DNA from 2 places in the Thalassospira sp. A3_1 genome. Region 2 is predicted to be linked to the other one. Evidence: riboswitches for the same ligand, from Rfam matches in the RefSeq annotation. Region 2 holds a riboswitch; the other holds the start of a gene.
What was found. Region 2 has a riboswitch for glycine ahead of J7395_RS07800 (L-serine ammonia-lyase). Riboswitches for the same ligand answer to the same signal wherever they lie in the genome.

Region 1 (10,923 bases), on a different contig from region 2:
GCAAGCTTGACGGTGAACTCGTTAAAGAAGCTGTCATTGACAACTTCCGCACCCGGCACCGCATCAATCGCATCGGCGGTCTTGCAGGCGGTTTCATGGTTAAGCATTGCCACACCACGATACCCGTCTTCACCCAGAAGGCTCATATGCACCGTAAAGGCCAACGAACACAGACCGGAATTGGTGCAGATGTTCGATGTCGCCTTTTCGCGGCGGATATGCTGCTCGCGGGTCGAAAGTGTTAGAACAAAACCGCGCTTGCCGTCCTGATCGACCGTTTCACCACACAGGCGACCGGGCATCTGGCGTACCAGTTTGCTGGTCGTCGCAAACAGACCGACATATGGCCCGCCATAGTTCAGGTTGTTACCAATCGACTGGCCTTCGCCGCAGACGATATCCGCGCCAAAGCTGCCCGGTGATTTGACCGCGCCAAACGCCATCGCCTCGGTAAAGACCACGATCAGAAGCGCACCCTTGGCATGGCAGGCGTCCGCCAGCTTCGTGTGATCCTGAATACGGCCAAACACGTCCGGATACTGAACCACGACGCAGGCGGTCTGATCATCAATCAGATCATCCAGCTCGTCGGCGGTTGCCTGCTTTTCCGGGTGCCCGTCGCGACCGGCAACTTCGGTATCGCTATACTGGCAATAGGTTTCCGTGACTTCACGGTAATGCGGATGCAGACCACCCGACAGAACCGCTTTCTTGCGCCGTGTTGCACGGCACGCCATCAGAACCGCCTCCGCGCACGACGTTGCCCCGTCCCACATCGATGCGTTGGCCACATCCATGCCGGTGATCGATGCCACCTGGGTCTGGAATTCGAACAGATACTGCAACGTACCCTGTGCGATTTCCGGCTGATACGGGGTATAGGCCGTCAGGAATTCACCACGCTGGATGATGTAATCGACCGTGGCCGGAACATGGTGGCGATACGCCCCCGCACCCAGGAAGCTCGGCACGCTGGCCGTGCCCATGTTTTTGGCGGCCATTTTCGCCATGTCGCGTTCGACCTGCAATTCGCCCAGATGATGGGGCAGATCGACCGGCTCGGACAGCAACGCGCCTTCGGGCACGTCACTATATAATTCATCAACGGACTTTGCCCCGATGGTTTCAAGCATCGAGGCGCGATCCGCACTGGTTAGCGGAAGATAACGCATATCTTAAAGGCCTTCGACAAAGTCTTTATACGCAGCTTCGTCCATCAGCTCATCAAGCTGGGACTCATCGGAAAGTTCCATGCGGAAGAACCAGCCATCGCTTTCCGGGGCTTCGTTCACCAGTGCCGGATTGTCATCAAGCTCTTCGTTGGCTTCGACAACGACACCATCAAGCGGCGCATAAACGTCGCTGGCGGCCTTGACCGATTCGACAACTGCCGCATCACCATCCTTGGTCAGCTTTTTGCCAACTTCCGGCAGTTCGACATACACGATATCGCCAAGCGCCTGCTGGGCATAATCGGTGATGCCGACGGTCGCGACACCGTCTTCATATTCAACCCATTCATGTTCCTGCGAGAATTTTTTAGCCATTGTAATCGTCCCTGTAAGATCAGTTGTCTCTAAAATCTGTGGTCTGTCCGGTCTTCCCGTTTTCCGGGATGTTCCGGTTTTGCGGCTTCCCGGTTGTTCCGGTTGTTCCGCTATTTTTATCCCGGAAGGGCAACGTCGCGCCGCCCGCCCGATCCGTTCTGGCGATCAGCCGCGATAATAACGGTGCGGTGCAAACGGCAGCTCGACGATTTCCGCCGGGCGGGCCTTGCCGCGCACCATCAGATCGACTTTGGTACCCGGGGCGGCAAATTCAATTGCGACATATCCCATCGCAATCGGGCCATCCACGGTCGGGCCGAAACCACCGCTGGTGATTTCGCCAATTTCTTCACCGTCACTGTTCAGGACAGCGGTATGTTCACGCGCTGGTGCCTTGCCTTCGGGCTTGATCCCGACACGTTTGCGATCCGCCCCGTTGGCAAGCTGATCAAGGATGATGTCTGCTCCCTTGAACCCGCCTTCCTCGCGGCGGCGCTTGTTGATGATCCAGTTAAGGTCGCCTTCGACCGGGGTGGTCGTGGTATCGATATCGTTGCCATACAGGCAAAGACCGGCTTCAAGACGCAGCGAATCACGCGCGCCAAGGCCAATCGCCTCGACTTCTTCCTCCGCCAACAACTTGCGCGCCAGTTCTTCGGCGCGCTCATTCGGCACGGAAATCTCGTAACCGTCTTCGCCGGTATAGCCCGACCGGGTGACAAAGCACGCGATACCGGCAATATCGATCTCGGCAAAGCTCATGAATTTCATCTCGGCAACCGACGGTGCAAACCGTGCCAGCACGCGGGCGGCGTCCGGTCCCTGCAAGGCCATCAATGCGCGGTCGTCAATCTCGATCAGCTCCACACCGTTATCAAGATTGGCTCGCATATGGACAATGTCATCATCCTTGCACGCGGCATTGATCACCAGAAACAGGCTGTCGCCCGCATTGGTGATCATCAGATCGTCCAAAATCGTGCCATCGTCATTGGTGAATGCGGAATAACGGGTGCGGCCGGGTTTCAGGATCGCGATGTCACCGGGCACCAGCTTCTCCAGCTCGGCCACGCGATGTTCACCGGTCAGGCGAACCTGCCCCATATGCGAAACGTCAAACAGACCGGCCTTCGCACGGGTATGCAGATGTTCGCCCTTCACCCCCAGCGGATATTGCACCGGCATGTCGTAACCGGCAAACGGCACCATCTTGGCACCCAGTTCCACATGCAAATCATAAAGGGCGGTTTTCAGCAGTTCGGTTTGATGATCGGCCATCAAGGTCTCCAGACAGGCGTTGCGAAACATAGCCGACCAGTGGCCAACCACGTCCCCCTCTGTCTTGGAGCCTGAAAGAATCACAGCCGGTTTGGACACCGGTCTGCTTACATCTTCGGCGAGGCGCACATCGATTTTCAATGCCGCCTGCTTTCCAGAGTCCCATCTCCCCGCGGTCCGTTTGCCTGAGAGTTTCCGGGGTGGTTGCTCCTTCGGCGTCCGCGCAATCCCTATCGATGCAATCACGCACATCGATCAAGACCGTGGCACTCTCCCACGGGGATCATTTGGGTATGCCCCCTTATACGGATTTGAATCCGACCAGACCAGCCCCAAAAATCATATCCTTTCGACCCCACCCATTGGTATGAGGATTAAAAGCCCTTTTTTGGCCCCTCCGGCAAATGTCCATTATTTCGTATGAGGATTACCGAAAACGAACTTTTGTCCAAAAACGAAAATCCCGCCACGCGATGCGGGCGGGATTTGATTACTCACTAAAAATGAATAATAGGCCGGATTATTAATTTTTTCCGAAGCGTCGATTGTAATCGAGCTGATCGGCACTCAGCTGGAAGCCAAGGTAAATCTCGTAATCCGGACCGGCCCAGACATCGTCCAGCGGCACGTTCAGGGTCACCTGCTCGTCACGATAGCGCGCCAGGTTCAAATTGCTCGGAAAGACCATGTCGACATCAAACAGATTCTTCTGGATGAACTCGCCGGACGGGTCCTTAAGGGCTACGAAATACTGGAGTTTTGCGTTGCGCCCCTGCGCTGCCGGGCCCAGTTCGGCATTGATGATCGGGCTGATGACGACATTCAGAACCTTGTCATCAAGGTCATAGCCGCAATCGCCCAGATATCCGCCAAATTCGGCTTCAAGGATCACATCGGTCAGATCCCTGCCCTGACCGTTGAACTGCACCAGACGGGCGGTATCATTGGGCAAAAAGGCCCGCGGGCATGCCGGGACCGGCTGCTCTTCGAACGTGCCGCACGCTGCCAGGAAACCGGCAAACGACACCAAACCCAATGCACAAATACGCCGCAGTCCGTTCGCAATCGTCATCCAAGCCTCTATAGAACTGGTCAAATTCGCTGTCATGCCCGATCCGGGCACAGCCGCGCGCAGTCTATTCGCTCCGATATGGCGACACAACCCGCTTCCGTTTGAAATCAGTGCATTCACAACAATTGCCACCAATACATGCATCCACATCCATCTTTGCATGGTGTCTGTCATTGCACGTCCGGTGCTGGCGGGTTATGTAACGAAGACATTTGAATAACCGTGCCATCGCATGGCACACCTCATGAACATTCGGACCCGTATCATGTCTGACAAAGCCGACCTTCGGATCATTCTTGCCAACCCGCGCGGTTTCTGCGCCGGGGTGGATCGCGCGATCGAGATCGTCGAAAAGGCGCTGGTGAAGTACGGCGCGCCGGTCTATGTCCGCCACGAAATCGTCCACAACAAATTCGTGGTCGACCGCCTGCGCGACATGGGGGCTGTTTTTGTTGATGAACTTGATAAGGTTCCCGACGGGGTTCCGGTGATCTTTTCCGCCCACGGGGTGCCGAAATCCGTCCCCGAAACCGCCGAAAGCCGCAAGCTTGAATATCTTGATGCGACCTGCCCGCTGGTCTCCAAGGTCCATCGCGGGGCGGAACGCCACCATGCCGATGGCAAACATATCCTTCTGATCGGGCATGCCGGCCATCCCGAGGTGATCGGCACCATGGGCCAGTTGCCACCGGGCAGCATGACCCTGATCGAAACCGAGGAAGACGCCGAAAACCTGCAGGTCGAAAACCCGGAAAACCTTGCCTTCGTGACCCAGACCACCCTGTCGCTGGACGATACGGCAAGGATCATCTCGATCCTGCAAAGCCGTTTTCCCGCGATCGAGGTCCCGAAGAAAGAAGACATCTGCTATGCGACCACCAACCGCCAGCACGCGGTCAAGCTGATCGCAACCGATGCCGATGCCATTCTGGTGCTGGGCGCGCCGAACTCGTCGAACTCGAACCGTCTGGTCGAAGTCGCGAAACGCGAAGGATGCGACCGCTCGGTTCTGGTCGAACGCGCCAAGGACATCGACTGGTCCAAGCTTGACGGCATTTCGACCCTTGGCATTACCGCCGGTGCCTCCGCCCCGGAAATTCTGGTCGAGGAAGTCATTGATGCCTGTCGCGAACGTTATAACGTCACGGTCGAAACCCTGACTTTGACCAATGAAAACGTCACCTTCAAGCTGCCCCGACAGCTTGCCAGCTAACCCAGCTCTGATCCAGGAAATCCGGACATCACATGGCCGTCTATACCGACGTTTCTGACGAAGACATCGCCCGTTTTGTTGCCGAATACGATATCGGCAATGTGATTTCGTTCAAAGGCATCGCCGAGGGTGTTGAAAACACCAATTTCCTGCTTCAGACCGATCAGGCATCCTTTATCCTGACCCTGTATGAAAAGCGCGTGAACCCCGATGATCTGCCGTTCTATCTGGGCCTGATGGATCATCTGTCGGCCAAGGGGCTGAACTGCCCGACGCCGATCCACGGCAGGGACGGGGTTGCATTGCGCCGTCTTTGCGGACGCCCGGCCGCCATCACATCCTTCCTTAATGGCATGTCGCCACGCCGGATCATGCCCCATCACTGCACAGGTCTTGGTACCGCGCTGGCGCAATTGCATACCGCCGGTCAGGATTTCGAGATGTATCTTGGCAATGCGCTGAGTGTGAAGGGCTGGCGTCCGCTGTTTGAAAGCTGCCGTGCCGATGCCGATGGCGTTCAGCCCGGCCTTGAAAAGCTGATCGAGGACGAGCTGGCCTTTCTCGAAGCAAACTGGCCCCATCAATTGCCCGCGGGCGTCATCCATGCCGATCTGTTCCCGGACAATGTGTTTTTCTTCCCCGGAAAGGACGATGTATCCGGCCTGATCGATTTCTATTTCGCATGCAATGATCTGCTGGCCTATGACATTGCGATCTGCATGAATGCATGGTGTTTCGAACCCGATAACAGCTTTAACGTCACCAAGGCGCGAAACCTTCTGTCAAGCTACGGCAAGGTGCGCACCCTGTCCGATGACGAACTGGCCGCCCTTCCGATCCTTGCGCGCGGGGCGTCTTTGCGGTTCCTTCTGACCCGGCTTTATGACTGGATCAATACGCCCAAGGATGCGCTGGTCACGCCGAAAAATCCGCGCGAATACATCAATAAACTGCGTTTCCATCAGCGCATCGACAGTGCCGGCGCCTATGGCCTGGGCGAGGAATAGGATCTAATGACGGCAACCGAAGACAACCGCGTCGAGATTTACACAGACGGCGCGTGCAGCGGCAATCCCGGTCCCGGCGGCTGGGGTGCAATCCTGCGATTTCGCGGGGTGGAAAAGGAAATGTCGGGCGGTGATCCCGAAACCACCAATAACCGTATGGAAATGATGGCTGCGATCAGTGCGCTTGAAGCATTGAAACGCCCCTGCATCGTCGACATTTATACCGACAGCAGCTATGTCCGGGACGGAATTACCAAGTGGATTTGGGGATGGCAGAAACGCGGATGGAAGACCGCAGACAAGAAACCGGTCAAGAATGTCGAGCTATGGCAACGGCTTCTGGATGCCCTGAAACCTCATAAAGTTGAATGGCACTGGGTCAAAGGACATGCCGGGCACCCCGAAAACGAACGGTGTGACGAGCTCGCACGACAGGCCGTACCAAAATAAACTTGACCGACAAGTCCTTGAAGCTGCTGGACTTCGATCCAAAATAGATGGACCGGGACAGTTTTTGTGAACGCTATATGAAAAAAATGAAATCAAACTTGCTTTTGGGCTGACTTCCGGATTGAGTATGACAGTCTTAGGGGTATTGGAGCCCACCCGAAGGTCGAGTATGGTTGCCATTAACTAATCGATAGTGGGTGCCGAGGAGAAATACGCTTGTCGCGCGGATCGTACGGCTTTTTACAACGGAAGTCGCTTAGCAGCCGATTGCTTTTTATCGCGCTGCCGCTGGTTTCCTTGTTCTCCCTCGCCCTGTTCGTTGTCTTCGGATACGTCAGTTATACTGTGCTGCGCGACGATCTGACGGAAAAAATCGAACAGACGGCCGATATCAATGCCCGCGTTCTGGCAACACCTTTCTGGTATCTGGATGTCGACAATATTGAATCAGCCCTGAACGCCATGAGCCGCGATCGCGATATCGTCGCGGTGCAGGCACTGGGGGCTGACGGGACCGAATTCGCCCATACCGGCGTTTCCCAATCCGAACTGAACGATACCCTGCGCCTGTCGCGTCGCGTGTTCTTTGAACGCAACAATGTGCGCCATGATGTCGGCGAACTTGTGATCTTCTTCACAGAAGCCCGCGTTCAGGATCTGCTGTTCCGCCGGATCGTGATCGACATGATCCTGTTCGGCCTGCTGATTGCGGTTGTGGCTGCAAGCCTCCTGATCGCGAACAAGCGTTCGATCAAGGAACCGCTGAACCGGCTTTTGCATTCCATCCGCATGACCAAACATGGCCGGCTCCGCCGCCCGGTGGAATGGAACAGTGCGGATGAACTTGGCCTTCTGATCCGCGAATATAACGAAATGGTCGCCCTGCAGGGGCAGGCACAGGAAGAGGCCCAGCGCAAACAGGCCCTTCTGGAAGCCACCCTTCACAATATCGGCCAAGGGATATGCCTGTTCGATCAGGACCTGAACCTGATGGTCTGGAACGAACGCTATATCGAATTGCTGAACCTGCCGCGCGATCTGGTCAAGGAAGGCACGCCGCTTTCCGATATCCTGCGCTTTAACGCCGAACGCGGCGAGTATGGCGATGTTAGCATTCAGGCCCTGATTTCCGACCGTGTCGCGATTGCGCGCCGTCGCGAACCCTATCGGATGGAACGTACCCGCCCGAATGGCCGTGTGGTTCAGGTCGATCATAACCCGATGCCCGGCGGCGGTTACGTCGCGACCTATACCGACATTACCGAACGCAAACAGACCGAAGCCCGCATGCGCCATCTGGCCGTCCATGACGTGCTGACCAGCCTGCCGAACCGCACCCTGTTCCTGGATCGCCTGCGTCAGGCATTGCTGTCCGCCCGCCGGTTCCAGCGCGGGGTCACGGTCCTGTTTGTCGATCTTGACCGGTTCAAGGACATCAACGATCACTTTGGCCATGATGTTGGCGATCTGATGATTCAGGAAATGGGGCAGCGCCTGTCACGGATCATCCGTGATTCCGATACCGCCGCCCGTCTTGGCGGCGACGAATTCGCGATCATCCAGACCGACGTTCAGAATATCGAAGACACCATCGCCCTTGCCCAGCGCATCATCGATGAACTGTCCCAGCCGTTCGATTGCCGTGGCATCCGCCTGCATTCGACCGCCAGTGTCGGCATCACCCTGTTCCCCGAAGACGGCGAAAACCCCGAACAGCTTGTCAAAAACGCCGATATGGCGATGTATGCCGCCAAGGCCGAAGGCCGCAACAATTACCGCTTCTTCCTGCCGTCAATGCATGAACGGGTCAAGGAACGCAAAACAATCGAAGAAGACCTGCGCAACGCGCTGGAATATGACCAGCTTGAACTTTACTATCAGCCGAAAATCGACTGTCGCACCGAAAAGGTCGTCGGGGCCGAGGCGCTGGTGCGCTGGCACCACCCGGATCGTGGCATGATCCTGCCGGGCGAGTTTATTTCGGTCGCCGAGGAATGCGGCCTGATCAACCGGCTGGGTGCATGGGTTCTGAACAAGGCCTGCAAACAGACGCAAATCTGGCGCGAAACCACCTTGCCGGGGCTTCGTATTGCGGTAAACCTGTCCCCGGCACAGTTCCAGGATGCCGAACTGGTCAGTTCCGTCACCCAGATCATGGATCAGACCCGCCTGCCCGATGGCACGCTGGAACTGGAAATCACAGAATCGATCCTGATGAACAACCCGGAAAAAGCCGTTTCGACCTTGAACGAGCTTAAGGGCCTTGGCGTGCGGATCGCGATTGACGATTTCGGTACCGGTTATTCATCGCTGAACTATCTGAAACGTTTCCCGGTTTCATCGATCAAGATCGACAGGTCGTTTGTCAACGACATCCATGTCGATATGGATGACAAGGCGATTGTCGATGCGGTGATCGGATTGGGCCACAGCCTTAACCTTGAAGTCGTCGCCGAAGGCGTTGAAGAAGTCGAACAGCACGAATATCTGCGCGACAAGGGATGCGACTTCATTCAGGGCTTCCTGTTCGCCAAACCGCTGCCCGCCGCAACCTTTGAAAACTGGGTTCTTGAACGCCACGGCCGCCAGACGGCACGGATTGCCGTCAAGAATTGACCGGGCTTTAAGGCTTCAGGCAACAGGGATTGCGTCATGCCGTTGCGTTCATTCACCGACATCATCACCGAAACGGCGGCCCTCAAGGGTGGCATGGATTCCATCAATGCCCGGCTGATCACGCCCAAGACCCCCGATGAAATCCGTAAAATCCCGTCGGACCGGTGGCTTTCGGCCATGACGATGTGCGTGTTTCAGGCGGGGTTTAGCTGGAAGGTCATTGAAAACAAATGGCCGAATTTCGAAACCGCCTATGACGGGTTCGATATCAGCCGCTGGTCGATGATGCATGACGAGGATATTGATCGCCTGATGGCAACCGACGGGCTTGTCGCCCATGCACCGAAAATCAGATCCGTTGGCCCGAACGCCCATTTCCTGTGCCAGATCGAAGATAAGCATGGCAGCATTGGTGCATGGTTCGCCGATTGGCAGGTTGCCGATTATTGCGACAATCTGCGCATCGTTCAAAAAGGCGGATCGCGCCTTGGCGGCAAAACCGGGCAAATGTTCCTGCGCCGGATGGGGGTCGATACGCTGGTCTTTTCCAACGACGTGATCAAGGCCCTTGGCCGTGAAGGCGTGGTTTCGAAAATGCCATCATCGGGCAAGGATTTTGCCGCCGTTCAGGACGCGATTAACCACTGGCACGGTGAAACCGGTCGCCCCCTGACGCAGATCAGCCAGATACTGGCATTATCGGTGGGCTGAGATATCCAGCCCACCGATAACTTTATTTCGCCTTTAACGGAAAACCTCGTTTCCGTTACGCGTTCATGCCGCTATCGACCGTGAATTCCGAACCGGTGACGACCTTTGCCTCCGGCCCGGCAAGCCATGCGACAAGACCGGCCGTGTCATTGGCATCGCTGTAATCGGGGATGGCCATGGTGCTGCGCGCGGCATCGGCAATGTCGCCTTCTGCCGGGTTCATGTCGGTATCGGTCGGTCCGGGGTGAACGACATTGACCGTGATCTTGCGCGGCCCCAAATCGCGGGCCGCGCCACGGGTAAATCCGATAAGGGCCGATTTTGACAGGGCATAAAGGCTTAAGCCCGGCCATGGCACCTGATGCGCAAGGTTGCTGCCGGTTGTGATGATCCGACCGCCATCGGGCATATGGGCCAGTGCTGCCTTGGTCGCGACAAAGACGGCCCGGACATTGACATCGACCGTCCGGTCAAACTGTTCGATGCTTAATTCATCGACCGGTGCCATTTCGATAATCCCGGCATTATTGACCAGAATATCGATCCTGCCGAATTTCGCGGCAGCTTCGTTAATCGCCGCTTCGACTTCCTGTGCTTTGCGGTTATCGGCCTTGATCGCCAATGCTACACCACCCGCAGCCTCGATTTCACCGACCACATCACGTGCGCGGTCCGGCGCACTGACATAGGTGATGGCGACTTTGGCACCTTCACGCGCGAGACGTTTTGCGATGGCGGCACCGATTCCGCGGCTGCCGCCGGTAACGAATGCGACCTTTCCTGCAAGGTTCTGCATGATGAACTCCATTTATGTAATGATCACTACATAATTCGTGACAGGCTTGCATTTCTCTGTCAAGTGATTTATTTAGTGATCGTTACATAATTAGACGAGCACAAAATGGCGCCACGCGGAAGACCACGCGCATTCGACCGGGACGACGCCCTGAACAAGGCCCTGGCCCTGTTCTGGGAACGGGGATATGACAACACGTCCATGGCCGATCTGAGCGCGGCCATGGCACTAAG
Region 2 (10,923 bases):
TGATGGCGACCACGTTCCGCGACCTGCCCGTCACGCAACACGATGATTTCATCGGCATCGATCACGGTCGAAAGCCGGTGCGCAATCACCAGCGTCGTATGCCCGCGCGACACATCGCGAAGTGCCTGCTGGATGTCTTTTTCGGTACGGGTATCAAGGGCCGATGTTGCCTCGTCAAAGATCATGACTTTCGGACGTTTCAGCAACATACGCGCAATCGACACACGCTGTTTTTCTCCGCCGGAAAGTTTAAGCCCGCGTTCACCGACCATGGTTTTAAAGCCCTGCGGCAAACCGGCGATAAAACCATCGATACTGGCAAGTTTGGCAGCATTGGTGATTTCGGCCTCCTCCGCTCCGGGTCGGCCATAGGCGATGTTATAGGCGATCGTATCGTTAAACAGGACCGTATCCTGCGGGACGATACCAATCGAGCGACGCAGGGATGTCTGCGACACATCGCGGATATCCTGCCCGTCAATCGTGATCCGGCCCGATGATACATCATAGAAACGGAACATCAGACGGGTCAGGGTCGATTTTCCCGCCCCGCTTGGCCCGACGACAGCAACGGTTTTGCCCGCCGGAACCTCGAAACTGACACCTTTCAGTATCTGGCGGTCAGGATTATAGGCGAATTTGACATCCTCGAACCGGATTGCCGCCTCGCCGCACGCCAATACCGGTGCGCCAATCTTGTCTTCGACTTCTTTTTCAACGTCGAGTAACGAAAACATGCGTTCCATGTCAGTCAGCGACTGCTTGATCTGGCGATAGACAAAACCAAGGAAGTTCAGCGGCATATAAAGCTGCAAAAGATAGGTATTCACCAGCACAAAGTCACCAACGGTCATATTGCCGTTTTTAACGCCACTTGCCGCCAGAAGCATGTTCAGAACCAGACCGACTGCAATGATCGCACCCTGCCCGATATTGAGTTTGGACAGGGATTCCTGTGACTTCACCGCCGCCGTTTCATAGCCGCGCAGGGCATTGTCATAACGACGGGATTCGTGATCCTCGTTATTGAAATACTTGACCGTTTCATAGTTGATCAGACTGTCGATGGCCTTGGTGTTGGCCTCGTCATCGCGCTGGTTCATTTCGCGGCGGAACTTCATTCGCCATTCGGTGACGATCAGGGTAAAGGCGATATAGATCACGATGGTGACAAACGTGATCAGCGCGAACCAGAAATCATACAGCACCCAAAGAATGCCCGAGACCATGAAGATTTCAAGCAGGGTCGGCAGGATGTTGAACAGCATGAAGGATAAAAGGAATTCGATCCCCTTGACCCCGCGTTCAATCGCGCGCGAAAGCCCGCCCATCTGGCGATCCAGATGGAACCGCAGCGACAGGGCATGCAGATGTTCAAAAACACCAAGGGCGGATGTCCGAATGGCGCGTTGCGCGACCTTGGCAAAAACAGCATCGCGCAATTCCCCGAAGGCCGAGGATAAAACACGCACAAGTCCGTAAGCGACGATCATCCCCACTGGCACAATGATCAGGGATGTCGTGTCCCCCCCTGCGGAGCTGGCACCGGCTTTGCCGCCGCCAAGGGCATCAACCGCGTATTTATACAGAACCGGGACATAAACGTTGGCGATCTTCGCCCCGACCAGAAACAGCAGGGCGATCACCACACGGGTCTTGAGCTCGAACTCGCCACGCGGCCACAGATACGGCAGAAAAGTTTTAACAACACCAAATTCAGCGCGGGCTGATGGCTGGTTATCACCCATATTTTTCACGTTCTTATCCCCTGGTGGGCATGATGTGGCGTGTCCGACACAGCCCCGACTTTCTGATTGACGTCCCGCTTTCCCAAAACAACAGATGGCCCGTAATCAATGATTTGGCAAGCAAGCCGGACAAGAAAGCGTGTCTTGCCGTCTACGGGATAGTTCGCAAAACATTGATTTATCGACGCTAGACGATTGCAGTTGCGCGGTCAGAGGGATATTTTGTCAAATTGTCGATAAAATTGCGATAAGCCCGCCCCGGCAATTCCGGCCCGCGGGACATCTTCAAGGAACGGAACCAGGACCATGACGGCACTTGCCAGCATCGAAAACCAGAACATCGCGGCATTAATGCGCGACATGGGCATCAATGCCCGTGAAGCTTCGCTGAAACTGGCACAGGTCCCGTCCGAACCAAAAACCGATGCCCTTAAATCGGCCGCACGCAAATTGCGCGAAAATGCCGATGTCATTCTGGCCGCCAATGCACGCGACATGGAAGCAGGTCGCGCCAAGGGTCTGACGCCCGCACTGCTGGACCGCCTCGCGCTTGATCCCACGCGCATCGAAAGCATGGCAGCCGGTGTCGAGGCGGTTGCGGACCTTGCCGACCCGGTTGGCCGCGAACTGGCCCGCTGGAGCCCGGAGCGCAACGGGCTTGATATCGCACGCGTATCGGTACCGCTTGGCGTGATCGGTATCATTTATGAAAGCCGCCCGAATGTGACCGCCGATGCCGGTGCCATGTGCATTAAATCGGGCAATGCCGCGATCCTGCGCGGCGGTTCGGAAAGCTTCCATTCATCACGTGCGATATTCGATTGCATGCTTGCCGGTATTCTCGATGCCGGTTTGCCTGAACATGCGCTTCAGATGATCCCGGTTACGGATCGCGTCGCGGTTGGCGAGATGCTGAAACTGTCCGATTATATTGATGTCATCGTCCCGCGCGGTGGCAAATCGCTAATTTCTCGGATAACCGATGAAAGCCGCATTCCGTTGTTCAAGCATCTGGAAGGGCTTTGCCATACCTATATCCATGCCAGTGCGGATGTCACCAAAGTCGTTGATATCGTGGTGAATGCCAAAATGCGTCGGACCGGCATTTGCGGCGCGACCGAAACCATCCTGATCGATCAGGCGGTTGCCGATAATCTGTTGCCGAAAATTGCCACCGCCCTTGCCGACAAGGGTTGCGAATTGCGCGGCGATGCCCTCGCGCAGAAGGTGGATGCGCGCATCCTGCCTGCAACGGACGAGGATTGGGTCACCGAATATCTTGATGCGATTGTGTCGATCAAGGTCATCAACGGAGTCAATGAGGCAGTCAGCCATATCAACACATATGGATCGCACCATACCGATGCGATTCTGGCCGAGGATGCCGATGCGACCGCGACTTTCCTGAACGGTGTTGATTCCGGCATCGTGATCGTCAACGCATCGACCCAGTTTGCCGATGGCGGCGAATTTGGCATGGGGGCGGAAATCGGCATTTCGACGGGCAAGCTGCATGCACGCGGTCCGGTCGGAGTCGAACAGCTGACCAGCTATAAATACATCGTGCGCGGCACCGGCCAGACCCGCCCATGAGCTTTTCTACGCCCAGAAGCCATAGTGCCCCGCCCCGCGTCGGATTGCTGGGCGGGTCCTTTAATCCGGCACATGAAGGGCACTTGCATATATCGCTTGAAGCGTTGAAAAGCCTGCGTCTTGATGCGGTCTGGTGGCTGGTGTCACCGCAAAACCCGCTAAAGCCGACGCAGGGCATGGCAGACCTTGCCGACCGGTTCGATTCGGCATTGATGATGGCAAAGCATCCCCGCATTGTTGTTTCTGCAATTGAATCAGAACTTGGAACCCGCTATACGGCCGACACTCTCGCAGCCTTGCAGCGTCGTTTTACCCGAACGCGGTTCGTATGGCTGATGGGGGCGGACAATCTGGCCCAGTTTCATAAATGGAAATGGTGGGACAGGTTGATTTTGCGCGCTCCCATTGCGGTCCTTGACCGTGAGGGGTATTCTAACAAGGCATTGTCCGGGACGGCGGCCAAGCGTATGGAACGCTGGCGCATCCCATCGGACAGGGCGGGTTTGCTGGCCGATCTCGATGTTCCGGCCTGGGTTTACCTGCCAATAAAGCGCCATCCGGCCTCTTCGACCGCAATCCGCGCCGAAGGCAGATGGCAGGTTTGACCGGCGGGAATTTCCCGAATCCGAATTGGATCGGGATTTCTCGCGTAAATTGAGGTGGCGACCATAGGTACCGCAAAAAAGACTCTGACCCCGGGCGAGCTCCTTGCCCTTATCCAGAGCACGCTCGAAGACGACAAGGCCGAAGACCTTGTCACCATTGATCTGACCGATAAAACCTCCCTTGCCGATCATATGATCATTGCAACCGGCTCGTCCTCTCGCAGGGTCGCGTCAATGGCAGAACATATTGTCGAAAAGCTGAAAGATGCTGGCCAGGGCCGTGCAATGGCCGAAGGCAAGGAACAGGGTGACTGGGTTCTGGTTGATGCCGGCGATGTCATCGTTCACCTGTTCCGTCCGGAAGTTCGCGCTTTTTACAACATCGAACAGATGTGGGGCGTTGAAAACCCGGCGCTTAAACAGCAGGCGGCGCGGCTGTATTAATACAGTCCGCCCCGGTTTGCCCTGACCACCGCGGGGATCGGCTATCGGTGGTCCCCATGCGGACCAAAGCCGGATCGGAAAGATGCAAATTACCCTTGCTGCAGTGGGCCGGATGAAGAACGGCCCCGAAAAAGATCTTTTTGACCATTACGCGGCGCGCCTGCGCTGGCCCTTTGTCGTGCGGGAAGTCGAAGAAAAGAAAAAGCTTCCGCCCAATCAGCTCAAAGACCGCGAGGCGGAGCTTTTGCTGGGCGTCATTCCCGATAATGCCTTTCTGATCGCACTTGACGAGCGCGGGCACGAATACGGTTCCATCGATTTTGCAGCAAAACTTGAAGGCTGGATTGATCAATATGCCGGAAATATCGCCTTTGCCATTGGTGGGGCCGATGGGCATGGGGACGCCATCAAATCACGCGCCAATACGCTCTGGTCACTTGGCAAGGCGACATGGCCCCATATGCTGGTGCGCGCCCTGATTGCCGAACAGCTTTTCCGCGCCCACGCGATCCAGACCAATCATCCCTATCACCGGGAATAATCCGCCAAACCACCTACTCACAAGCACAGGTTTAAAGTCACCCCGAAAGCACTATCCTGAGAAATCAGACAAATTCAAGCTTCGGGGGAAGATTTTGATGCAAACAAAAATCACACGAGTATTGCTAGCTCTGACTTTGGTATCATCATTAGCTGCATGTGCAAGCAGTAAATTTGATTACTTCGAACCAAATCAGCCAAACCAATTTTCCACAGAAACAACAATATCAAGGGACTTTAACTCTGTTTGGGACGGATACGTAGCGTCACTATCCGAGAGTTTCTTTGTAATAAACAATATCTCCAAAGAAAGCCGCCTTATAAACGTGTCTTTTTCTGCGAGCCCCCCTCAAGAATACATTAACTGTGGACGAACTAAACTCACATCCAGCCACCCAGCAAAAGGCACGGAAACGTTCAACTACGAGGTAGCCGCGGATTCCAACACTTGGTATGGAGTAGACGGGACCAATCATGTCATTGAGCGAAAAAGAGATACGACCTTAAACGGCAGGGCGAATATTTACATCGCACCAACAGAAAATGGTGTAACCCTTGTTCGAGCAAATGCAAGATATGTCTTGGACATATCGGTTGTTGAGAACGGCTTAACACTCAATCACCATACCTCAATTAATCACAGCATAACCTTCGCAACCAAGGAGACCGGAACCTCTAATGATGGCGTAAAGTGTTACAGCAAGGGAAAGCTGGAACAAGATTTGCTCGAATTAGCTCGTAAACTTTAGCTACCAGTCGCTTAACGCAAATCATACTGCATGCGCACGACACCGGACTTATAGCTTTGTGACGCAATCAGTTTCGGTGTTGTGCCCGCAGCATCCCGGCCAAACAGCCGGATGCCATCGCCCAGAATTTCCGGAATGATGAACATTTCAAGCTGATCGACAAGACCGCCAAACAGAAACTGGGTCACGACACTGGCCCCGCCGACGATCCAGACATCGCCGGTATCCGATCTGTCATCGCGAAGCAGTCTTGCCAGTTCGACAAGACTGCCGCCATAGGCCTCTGTATTGGCCGGACGTTTATCGGGTAAATCGCGCGATGTCAGAACAATCGTGCGGCGATCCTCATAAGGCCATTCACCAAATTCCATCACCTGATCAAAGGTTTTTCGCCCAATGATCAGTGTTCCCACGGTGCCCAGAAAGCCCTCAAAATCGAACTCGGCCGGATCGAAATCATCGAGCCAGTCAACCGCACCATTGGTGCGCGCGATATAGCCATCCAGACTGACCGCAATATAGATGCGGAACAGTTTCTTTTTCATGCTTTGCCCAACCTGTTCGGGGTCTTTGCCCCGTTATCAATTACTTGAGCATATCAGAATACAGATCCAAGGTGGCAAGAATCGGGCCGGACGAAAAACACCTCCAAAACAATGGTTTCGGAGGTGTGTGAGGGTCATTTCGACAGGCAAATCAGCATTCAACGACGTTGACATTAACCGCAAGCCCGCCCTGGCTGGTTTCCTTGTATTTGCTTTGCATGTCGATACCGGTCTGGCGCATGGTTTCGATCACCTTGTCGAGTGACACTGTATGCTGACCATCACCGCGCATCGCCAGACGGGCGGCATTGATCGCCTTGACCGCCCCCATGGTGTTGCGTTCGATGCAAGGCACCTGCACCAGACCGCCAATCGGATCACAGGTCAGGCCAAGGTTATGTTCCATACCAATCTCGGCGGCGTTTTCAACCTGTTCTGGCGTGCCGCCCATAACCGCACAAAGGGCACCGGCTGCCATCGAACAGGCGACACCAACCTCACCCTGACAACCGACTTCGGCAGCCGATATCGAGGCGCGTTTTTTATAAATCGAACCAATGGCCGCCGCGGTTAACAGGAATTCGCGTATTTTTCCCTGTGTGACATTGGCCCCGAACCGTTCGTAATAGCGCAGCACGGCGGGAATGACGCCTGCTGCCCCGTTGGTCGGCGCCGTAACCACGCGCGAACCCGCAGCATTTTCTTCGTTCACCGCAAGGGCATAAAGATTGACCCAGTCGATCACGGTCAACGGATCCTTAAGCCCCGCTTCGGGCCGTTCGGTCAGTTCAAGGTAAAGTTTACGCGCGCGCCGTTTGACATTCAGCCCGCCGGGCAGGATGCCATCCGACTTGCAGCCCCGTTCGATGCAATCCATCATCGCGCGATGCACGCGATCAACGAATTCCTCGGTCTCGGCGGGTTCGCGCCAGCTTTTTTCATTTTCGGCCATGACTTCGGCAATAGACAGCTTTTCCTGTTTGCAGATCGCCATCAATTCGTCGGCCGAGGAAAAAGGATAAGGCAGCGTTATGTTGTCGCCGGAATATTCCGCCCCACGATCATCTCCCGAGACGATAAATCCACCTCCGACCGAGAAATATTCCTGTTTGTGCAAAACAACACCATCATGGTCGAAGGCGGTGATCCGCATACCATTGGGATGTTCGGGCAGGCTTTCGGCCATGTGAAACACAAGATTGGTATCGCGGTTAAAGGAAACCGGATGGCGACCGTAAAGCTGTAATTCGCGGTCCCGGTCAATCGCATCCATCGTCGGTGCGATCCGGTCGGGATCAACAGAACGCGGCCGTTCCCCCGAAAGCCCCATGATCACCGCGGTATCGGTGGCGTGCCCTTTGCCGGTCAGGGCAAGTGATCCGTAAAGATCAACAATTACCGAGCCGATTTTTTCCAAAATGTTCCGGGCTTCGAGTTCCAGACAGAACCGATAGCCTGCCCGCATCGGACCGACGGTATGCGAACTCGATGGCCCGATCCCAATGGTATAAAGATCGACAACGGAAAGGTTAACGTCTTGCGGACGTTGTTTGTTTTCTTCGGTCAAAAGGGCCTCCCACGGCTCTTTGTCATGCGGAAAAATGCCGCACGACGTTATAGAACCGGTGTCTTGCCCCCTCTGTCCCTTGACCTGAGATTGTGCGCCCTGCCACCAAAAACAACCGCCTTTGACAACATGGCTTCATCCTTCGGTGGAAATATGGTGCCGGGCGTTGGCCCCGTACCGCTTTCTCTCTCCAGAGCCTCAATCCGCAACGGTCCATCTGCCTGAGAGTTTTCGGGGCTATTGCTCCTTCGGCGCCGATCTGATCACGGGATCAAAGCGGGCTCTCCCATCGCGGTTATTCGAGGTATCACCGTTGCATGCCAGATTACAGGCAGGTGGCAAGCCTTGTCAAAAAGCAGCTTTGCAACCGCACAAAAAATACCCGGCCGGAAGGCTGTTCAATGCTTCCATTCATGATAGATTGCGCGTTGAAAATGCTATGATTGGCAGCGTCTGATGGCGGACCCACCGCGCCCGACGTCATTGTACGGATGGTGAAATTACCGGAAAATAACCATCTTTACCGGTAATTCAGCCTTTTACCTTATTTCGTGTACCTTACTTCGTGGGATTATGATTGTGACTGTATCAAATACCGTAAAGCGCCCGCGTCCGGTGGTGCTGTGCATTCTGGATGGCTGGGGTTATCGCGAGGAAAGCAAGGACAATGCGGTTGCATTGGCCAATACCCCTGTTTGGGACGCGCTTTATGCCAATAATCCGACAGGCTTTTTAAAGGCTTGCGGTCTGGATGTCGGCCTGCCCGAAGGGCAGATGGGCAATTCGGAAGTCGGCCATATGAATCTGGGTGCCGGTCGGGTTGTGATGCAGGAACTGCCGAAAATTGATGACGCGGTCAAAACCGGTTTGATTGCCGAAACCGACACGGTCAAAAAAGTCATCGCCAAGCTTAAAGAAAGTGGTGGTATTTGTCATATCGCAGGGCTTCTGTCCGAAGGTGGGGTGCATTCCCATCAGGCCCATATGGCAGCCCTTGCCAAAATCATCGCATCAGCAGGTGTGCCGGTAAAAATCCATGCCTATCTGGATGGCCGCGATACCGCGCCCAAAAGTGCAGCCAAATTCCTTGAAAAATTCCACTCCCTGATTGGCGATGCCAATGTTGAAATCGTGACCGTCACCGGGCGTTATTACGCGATGGATCGCGACAACCGCTGGGAACGTGTCAGCCAAGCCTACTTCACGATGGTGCAGGGCAAGAATTACGCCGATGGCCGCACCGCCGAAAGTGCCGAAGCCGCGATCAAGGCGGCCTATGATGCCGATACCACGGATGAATTCGTTCTGCCGACCGTAATTGGCGATTATGACGGCATGAAAGATGGCGACGGGCTTTTGATGACCAATTTCCGCGCCGACCGCGCACGCGAAATTCTGGCCGCCATTTGCGCACCGGACTTTGACGGCTTTGACCGTGGCACCCCGATCAAATTCGCCGTACAGGCCGGCATGGTCGAATATTCGTCCGACCATGCGAAATATATGGATGCGATCTATCCGCCGCAGGTGTTGCCAAATATCTTTGGCGAAGTTGTTTCCAGGGCGGGCATGAAACAGTTGCGCATTGCGGAAACCGAAAAATATCCGCATGTATCCTTCTTCTTTAACGGCGGCGAAGAACAGGTTTTCGAAGGCGAAGACCGTATTCTAGTCCCCTCGCCCAAGGTTGCGACCTATGATCTCCAGCCCGAAATGTCGGCCCCGGAAGTAACCGAAAAGCTGGTGGCTGCTATCAGGGCAGAAACCTATGACGCGATCATTCTGAACTTTGCCAATCCCGACATGGTCGGCCATAGCGGCATTCTTTCAGCCGCCATGAAAGCCGCTGAAGCAGTTGATACCTGCCTTGGGCAGGTTGTTGATGCGGTTAAATCAGTGGGCGGTGTGATGTTCGTTACCGCTGATCACGGTAATTGTGAGATGATGGTCGATCCGGAAACCGGTGAACCGCACACCGCACATACGCTTAATCTGGTGCCGACCATTCTGGTAAACGGGCCAGAAGGTGTCACACTGGAAAATGGCCGCCTTGCCGACGTGGCGCCAACGTTGCTTCAGCTTCTCGGCCTGCCGCAGCCCAAGGAAATGACCGGCAAACCGTTGATCAAGGGCTTGAAAGGGAATGATGCGCTTCTTGCGAGCTGATCTGCGTTCCAAGACCGCCCTGCCTGCGCTGGCTGTGCTTGCAGCCATGATTGCGGGCGGGGCTGCGCCCTCTTTTGCGCAGTCGCTGCGCAAGGTCGACAGCCAGCTTGATAAACTTGAAAGCCAGTTGTCCGAACAACAGAAACAGGAAGAATTCCTGTCACGCAAATCGCGAGAGCTCTGGACCGAGGAACAGGCGCTTCAATCCGAAGCCATTTCGGTTGCCAGACGTGCCCAACGCCTTGAGACAAAGCTGACCGAGCTTGAAGACCAGCTTGCCGAACTTGAAATCCGCGAAAAGCGCGCCGCCACCAGCCTTGAAGACAAAGCCGGGCAATATGCCCGCATCCTGATGGCCCTGCAGCGGCTGTCGACCACTCCGCCAGAAGCCGTGATCGCCCTTCCGACCAGCCCCCAGGATACGTTGCGCTCCGCGATCCTTCTGAAGGCCGCCTTGCCCGGCGTCGAACAGCATGCTCGTGATCTGCGGGCCGAACTTGAAAAAATCGGCACCCTTCGCGAAGACATCCGCACGCGCAGCAGCGAAATGGCATCCGCCACCGAAGAATTACAGGCAGAACGCCAGTCATTGGCCGCCCTGCTTAACGAAAAGCGCAAACTGCGTTCGGAAACCGAGGCCGAGGCCAAAATGGCATCGCGCGCCGTCAATGAACTGGCGACCGAGGCAAAATCACTGGGCGATCTTCTGGAAAGCCTGAAAAAGCGGGCAGAAGGCGTTCCCGAACCCCGCATGAAACCGGAACGCCAGATTGCCAAACGTGAAGAGCCCAAACCTGCCCCGCCCCCATCGACCATTGCCAGAAACGAACCACCCGCCCCACCTGCCGAAAAGACGGCCCCGGCAAGCAAACCGTCAACCGCCCCCGATGAAGAAATGGCCGTTGGCAGTTCGATCACGCAGGCACACGGACAATTGCGTATGCCTGCAAGCGGGAAGGTCGTTAC

Region 1: it holds a riboswitch for glycine, as region 2 does, so the genes downstream of both, gcvT (glycine cleavage system aminomethyltransferase GcvT) here and J7395_RS07800 (L-serine ammonia-lyase) in region 2, are expected to answer to the same signal.

The regions. Positions count from the first base shown of each region.
Region 1 covers NZ_JAGHQQ010000001.1:580,678-591,600, forward strand. The annotation lists gene gcvPA (aminomethyl-transferring glycine dehydrogenase subunit GcvPA) at 1-1,172, opposite strand, end outside; gene gcvH (glycine cleavage system protein GcvH) at 1,176-1,547, opposite strand; gene gcvT (glycine cleavage system aminomethyltransferase GcvT) at 1,713-2,825, opposite strand; glycine riboswitch at 2,883-2,985, opposite strand; glycine riboswitch at 2,989-3,112, opposite strand; gene J7395_RS02675 (hypothetical protein) at 3,349-3,933, opposite strand; gene ispH (4-hydroxy-3-methylbut-2-enyl diphosphate reductase) at 4,163-5,110, shown strand; gene J7395_RS02685 (homoserine kinase) at 5,143-6,117, shown strand; gene rnhA (ribonuclease HI) at 6,124-6,567, shown strand; gene J7395_RS02695 (EAL domain-containing protein) at 6,784-9,183, shown strand; gene J7395_RS02700 (DNA-3-methyladenine glycosylase I) at 9,220-9,894, shown strand; gene J7395_RS02705 (3-oxoacyl-ACP reductase family protein) at 9,950-10,690, opposite strand; gene J7395_RS02710 (TetR/AcrR family transcriptional regulator) at 10,796-10,923, shown strand, end outside.
Region 2 covers NZ_JAGHQQ010000002.1:171,163-182,085, reverse strand. The annotation lists gene J7395_RS07835 (ABC transporter ATP-binding protein/permease) at 1-1,748, opposite strand, end outside; gene J7395_RS07830 (glutamate-5-semialdehyde dehydrogenase) at 2,055-3,341, shown strand; gene J7395_RS07825 (nicotinate-nucleotide adenylyltransferase) at 3,338-3,946, shown strand; gene rsfS (ribosome silencing factor) at 4,001-4,390, shown strand; gene rlmH (23S rRNA (pseudouridine(1915)-N(3))-methyltransferase RlmH) at 4,473-4,931, shown strand; gene J7395_RS07810 (hypothetical protein) at 5,029-5,679, shown strand; gene J7395_RS07805 (dihydrofolate reductase family protein) at 5,691-6,224, opposite strand; gene J7395_RS07800 (L-serine ammonia-lyase) at 6,376-7,791, opposite strand; glycine riboswitch at 7,862-7,987, opposite strand; glycine riboswitch at 7,991-8,090, opposite strand; gene gpmI (2,3-bisphosphoglycerate-independent phosphoglycerate mutase) at 8,365-9,957, shown strand; gene J7395_RS07790 (peptidoglycan DD-metalloendopeptidase family protein) at 9,938-10,923, shown strand, end outside.